One region of the Streptomyces sp. NPDC005262 genome, then DNA from elsewhere that is predicted to be linked to it. Evidence: riboswitches for the same ligand, from Rfam matches in the RefSeq annotation. Region 1 holds a riboswitch; the other holds the start of a gene.

Evidence for each region. A riboswitch is a leader RNA that binds a small molecule or an ion and turns the genes downstream of it on or off. The one in region 1 is predicted to bind cobalamin.
Region 2: it holds a riboswitch for cobalamin, as region 1 does, so the genes downstream of both, ACFYP5_RS11780 (CbtB domain-containing protein) here and ACFYP5_RS08115 (prenyltransferase/squalene oxidase repeat-containing protein) in region 1, are expected to answer to the same signal.

The regions. Positions count from the first base shown of each region.
Region 1 covers NZ_JBIAKK010000002.1:649,606-652,463, reverse strand. The annotation lists gene ACFYP5_RS08120 (SCO2322 family protein) at 1-275, opposite strand, end outside; gene ACFYP5_RS08115 (prenyltransferase/squalene oxidase repeat-containing protein) at 272-1,537, opposite strand; cobalamin riboswitch at 1,647-1,780, opposite strand; partial or broken gene manB (phosphomannomutase/phosphoglucomutase) at 1,871-2,017, opposite strand; gene ACFYP5_RS08105 (MBL fold metallo-hydrolase) at 2,049-2,858, opposite strand, start outside.
Region 2 covers NZ_JBIAKK010000003.1:409,625-412,482, forward strand. The annotation lists gene ACFYP5_RS11770 (GNAT family N-acetyltransferase) at 1-151, shown strand, start outside; gene ACFYP5_RS11775 (CbtA family protein) at 241-1,014, opposite strand; gene ACFYP5_RS11780 (CbtB domain-containing protein) at 1,043-1,261, opposite strand; adenosylcobalamin (AdoCbl) riboswitch at 1,265-1,413, opposite strand; gene ACFYP5_RS11785 (histidine phosphatase family protein) at 1,541-2,137, shown strand; gene ACFYP5_RS11790 (Asp23/Gls24 family envelope stress response protein) at 2,372-2,858, shown strand, end outside.

The sequences.
Region 1 (2,858 bases):
GCCGCGAAGTCGGGGGCGCGGCGCGGCTTCGCCGAGTCCTGGGAGTCCTCGCTCACCGAGAACCGGAAGCCCTGCACCGTACCGTCGTCGGGCCGGACCAGAGACGGGCCCTGGGTGGCATACGCCCAGCCCGTCCCCTTGCCTTCCCAGAACGACCAGTAGCGGTAGCCGGCCGCGTGGGCGGTGCCCGCGCCGAGCACGGTCAGGACGGCGCCCAGAACGAGCAGCAGGGCGCCCGCTGCCGGCCACCCGGATCGATTCCCCGCTCGGTTCACAGCTGCGGGGTCTTCCGGCGGTTGCTGATGAGGAAGCCGACACCGGCACCGGCGGCGAGACCGATACCGACGAGCCACCACACGCCGAGGCCGGCGTCGTCGCTGGTGCCGTCCTGTGCCGCGTAGTCGCTGCTGGCCGGAGAGGGTGTGTGGACGGCGGCCGGCTTCGGTCCGGTCGCGCTCAGCCGCTCGACCAGGTCGACACCGCCGAAGTCGCGGGCATCGGCGCCGGTCGTGTGGGCGGCCACGATCAACTGGGCGTAGGCGGCGGGGCCGTTCTCGGCCGCCCAGGGCGCGGCGTTCTTCTTCAGCCAGCCGAGCGCGTCGGCCGCCTTGTCCTGGTGGCCCGCGGCGGCCAGGGCGACGACCGCGTCCGCGGTGTTGCCGAAGTCGGGCTGCTCGGTGGTGTCGGTGGCGCCCGGCATCGGCGGCTGGTTCAGGTGGCCGGTCTTCGCGAGGGCACCCGCGAGATAGTGGGCGCCGTTCTGGGCGGCCTGCTCGGGCTTGACGACGGCGCCCTTGTGGCAGGTGGGCGCCTTGTCCTCGGACGCGGAATTGTTCCAGGCGGCCAGCCCCTTGCCCATGGAACCGAGCACACCGGCCGCGGTGGCGTCCGCGTTGGCGACGAGCTTGCCGGCCTTGTCGGGCTGGTACGCGAACGCGCCGCCGTCCTTGCCGCCGCACGGGATCGCCAGCGCGAGCAGCGCGTCGTACGGCGTCCTGCCACCCTTGGTCGTCACATCGCCGAGCCGCTCGCCCCGCTTGGCCAGGGCGCCGATCACGATCGAGGTGGAGTTGGCGTCGCTCGGCGAGCCCGGGTTGTAACCCCAGCCACCGTCCTCGTTCTGAACGGACTTCAGCCAGGCGACCCCGTTGTCGGCGGCATCGCCGTGGCCGCCGACCTCGGCGAGCGCCTGGACCGCGGCGGCGGTGGCGTTGGTGTCCGTCATGGTCTTCGCGTCGCACGGCTTGTCGGCATCCGCGCGGTACGAGGCGTAGGCGCCGCTGTCGCACTGCTGGGCGACCAGCCAGTCGACGGACGTGGCCGCGGGGGTGACCCCCTCGAGCCGCTGGGCGATGAAGGCCAGCGACTGCCTCCAGACCCCGTCGTACGTCGGGTCCTTGGTGCCGTACAGCCCGGACGGCAGCGCGACGGACGGGGTGGGCGACGGAGACGGCGCCGCCACCGCGGCCGGGGCAGCGGCCGCACAGAGCACGGTGGCGGTGGCGGCGAGCGTTGCTGCGGTGCGGCGAACGGTCATGGTGGGCTGGGCCTCTCCTGCGGTAGGAACCGGGCACAGGCACACTCAGGCACCAGGCTCCGGCCCCGTATGCCTCGACGGTGCCGGTCACCGGGGTTCCGGTGACGCGAGCCGGTCACGACCGCGGACAGGGCATTCCGACTCACCGCTGTGTCAGCGGCTCACGGTTGCGTGGTCAGTGCCGGATTCGCACCGGCTTCCCCCTGAACGGGCATGATGACGACTCCGACACTCTACCGGGGCGTAGCCCGCCGCTTCGGGCGGAGGGGCGCCCGGAACAGCGACGTACGTCACCCATGGGATCGGGCCGGACGGAGTCGTGGGAAGAGGAGGTCAGCCCCTGGTGACCGCCGGCGCCTCATCGCGAACCATGGCCATGGTGAACTCGGCCCGGGCTTCGACGTCCAGGCGCAGGAGCGGCTCGGTGCGGGAGGGGCGGACGTCGAACCATCGGTCCGCTGCCGTGACGGTCAGGCCGTCGGAGGGCCGGGACCGCTGGTCCGCGAACCCTTCACACCGCGATGTACGTCACCGGATCGCTCCCCGTCATCGCCTCCGCGCGCCCCAGCTTCACCAGTCGGCGGACGTGGGCCTCGGCCTCGGAGACCGCGATGTTCCGTGAGCCGTGCGGGATCTGTTCCCACGGCCGGTTCCACTCCATCCGCTCGGCCAGCTGCCACGGTGTCAACGGGGTGGCGAGCAGCGCGAGCAGGCCGGTCAGCCGCTCCTCGTGGTGGTCGAGGAGTTCCTGTACGCGCCGGGCCGCGTCCGGGAACGCGTGCTGGTGGGCGGGCAGCACCTCGGCGACCCCCAGCCGGCCGATGCGCTCCAGCGAGTCGAGATAGTCGCCCAGTGGGTCGGCGGCCGTCGCATCGTCCGGGTCCTCGTACAGCCCGATGTGCGGGCTGATCCCGGGCAGCAGATGGTCGCCGGAGAAGAGCCGGCCGCGGCCGGGCAGGTTCGCCGGATGGTCCTCCTCCAGATGCAGGCAGACGTGGCCGGGGGTGTGGCCCGGCGTCCAGACCGCCCGGAGGCGGCGGCCCGCCAGGTCGAGCAGTTCGCCGGGGACGATCTCGCGGTCCGGGAGGGCGGCGCGCAGGCCGGGCAGGGTGCGCATCCGGCCGGTGGCGCGGGCGGCGTGCAGTGGGGCGAGGTGGTCCTCGGGGGCGCCGACCGCGGTGAGTTTCGCCGCCAGGTAGGCCAGCCAGGTGCCCGGTTCGGACTCGCGGGTGCGGCGCACGATCGCGGTGTCCGCGGCGTGCATCGCGATCCAGGCCCCGGATGATTCGCGGACCTGGCCGGAGAGGCCGTGGTGGTCGGG
Region 2 (2,858 bases), on a different contig from region 1:
AGCGGCCGGTATGCGCTTCGTCGGGGAGGAAGACCTGCTGAGGCACTATCGGATCGACTGGGCGGCCGAACGCGGGGGCGGAGCGACGGCGACGGACGGAGCCGACGGGTACGCGCCTTCTCCCCAGGTCTCCGCCCGACGTCCATCATGACGCCGGGTACCCGGGCGTCTCGACCCCTCCCACGGCTGAACCCGCCAGGCGGCTCCTGGCGGGTTCGGTCGTAGTGGTGTTTCGGCCGGTCAGCCGGCAGCGGTGGCCGTGCGGGACGCGGTGCCGTCCCCCGCCGGGACCGGGTGCGGTGCCGGCACCAGCAGCCGTTCGGTCAGGTAGCCGAAGACCAGACCGAAAGTGGTCCAGAGCGTGGCCTGAACGGCGAGGGTGGCGAGGCGGAACTCCCAGAGCAGGCTTGCCGGGAAGTCCTTGCCGACCTCGTTGAACGAGGGCAGAAAGGCGTAGGCGAGCCCGATGACGAGGACGTAGGCGGCCGATGCGGCAATCGTCGCGTTCCAGTTGCCCAGGCGAGGAGCCAGCCGCTTGCCGAGGATGACGGCCGCAACGGCGAGCAGCACACTCAGAGCGACCATGAGGAAGAACATGGCGGTGCGTTGGCCGATCGTGTCGGGGTTGCCGACGGCCGGCGGGTTGGCCGGGTATTTGAGGAACGGCACGACATACACGGTCAGCAGGGCGCCGAACGCGATCAGTGCGGCCGTGGCCCGGGGGCCGAATGTGCCGATGCGGCCGAGGGCGTAGCAGAAGACGAGCGCGGCGATGCCGCCGATGGCCACGCCGAAGACGAGGACACCGGTGGCGAGGCCGGCCGTGGACTGCATGGCACGGCTGACGAGTTCCTCGCCGCCGCCGTGGTCGTGGCTGTGCGCCTCTTCGAGGGCGATCGCCGCGTCGACCCGCGACTCTCCGAGGAAGTAGGCGACGGCAAGTGCGAGCGCACCCGCGACGAGGCCCGCCAGCATGCCGCGGACCAGCAGGGCTCTGACAGATATGGAGTTCATGAGGGGTTCCCCTGGCTTGCGCGGTGGGTCAGTGGCAGGGGAAACCGAGCAGGTGGCGACCGTCGTGGACCCACTCGTGGACACCCTCGCCGGAGATGACCGCGGTGGCACCCTGCTCGGCACCGACGAAGTACAGCAGGACGAGCATGAGAATGCCGAAGAAGACCGCCCAAGGGGCAATGGCCTTCAGTGAGATGGGGGTGATGGCGGGTGATGCGACGGCGGCGGGGGCAGCAGTCTGTGCCATGGCAGAACCTCCTGGGGGAACACGCGTCCCGATCGTGGTGCCTGAGACGACAGTGCTGGGTCTGACTTCCCGTACGGATACGGGTTCACAGTGGCGCGACCGTGCCGGATTCTCACCGGACTTCCATCACACCGTCGTCATGTTCGTCGCGACCATACCGTCTGGGAGCACCCTGCCGCCATGGCACCATCTGCCCACCCCTCAGCCCTGGATGCCATGGTGTGCTTACTGAAGAGGCCACAGTTCAGGGAGTTGACGCGGGTGTTCACGGTACGGGTGATGTTGATCTCACCGGCGCTCAACGTGGCGCTGCGCGAGGCCCGCTTCGACGGTGACACCCCGCTCGACGCGTCCGGCGTCCGACGAGCGCGTGCGGTCGCGGCCGAGGTGCCTGCCGCCGACCACCGGGTGCACGGCTCGGACGAGCGTTGCACCGGGACCGCCGAGGCGTTGGGGCTTCGATCGAAGCCCGAACCCGCCCTTCGCCGCTGGGACTTGGGGCGCTGGCGCGGACAACGGCTGGCGGAGGTGAGCCGGGACGAGCCGGAGGCGGTGTCGAACTGGCTGTCCGACCCCTCGGCGGCCCCGCACGACGGTGAGTCGCTACTGGATCTGCATGCCCGGGTAGGCGGCTGGCTGGATTCACTGCATGGGGAGGGTGCCGATGACGGTAGCGTGCTCGCCGTGGTCGAACCCGCGGCGGTGCGGGCCGCGATCGTGCATGCGCTGGGCCTTCCGCCGCAGGCCTTCTGGCGGTTGGACGTCGCTCCGCTGACGCTGACCGAGCTCAGCGGTCGGTCCGGGCGCTGGAATCTGCGTTGCGGGCGGCCCCTGAGCCCCGGAACCGACGAGACCCCAGCTGCGCACGGACGGTAGCCGGGGCAGTCGTCTCCGTGAAAGCTCGCGGGATCACCTACGCCGCTCCACCATGGGTTCTCGCCTTTCCGCCCCGGTCGGAGGGCGGGCGCACGAGGCCCCCCACACACAAGGACCCGTTCCCCTCCGCGGCGGGCCCGGCCGCGGACCCTTCCGGCCAGGCAATGTGGACAAATCGTACGTAAGATGGCCAAGGCGATCGAGCCCACCTCCTCATGGGAAGGGCGACCGAGCATGACCGATCAAACGCAGGCGAGCCGGACCGAGACCACCCGCCCGTCCGAGTCCACGCACGGGGCGGGATCGGGCGAAAACCGCCGAGAAAGCCGTCGAACGGAACCCGGGGTACGGGGGCGCACCACGATCGCCGACGGCGTGGTGGCGAAGATCGCCGGGCTGGCGGCCCGGAGCGTGCCCGGAGTCCAGGGCATGGGCGGAGGATTCAGCCGCGGTATGGGGACCGTGCGGGAGCGAGTGCCCGGAGCGGGAGGTCGGTCCGTCACCGGCGGCGTCAAGGTCGAGGTCGGCGAGGTCCAGACCGCGGTCGACCTGTCGATCATCGTCGAGTACGGCTTCCCGATCGTCGAACTCGCGGGCGACATCCGGACCGAAGTGATCGCCGCCATCGAGCGGATGACCGGTCTGGAGGTCGTAGAGGTCAACATCACGGTGACCGACGTGAAGCTGCCCGACGAGGAGGAAGAGGAGCAGGAGCCGGAGA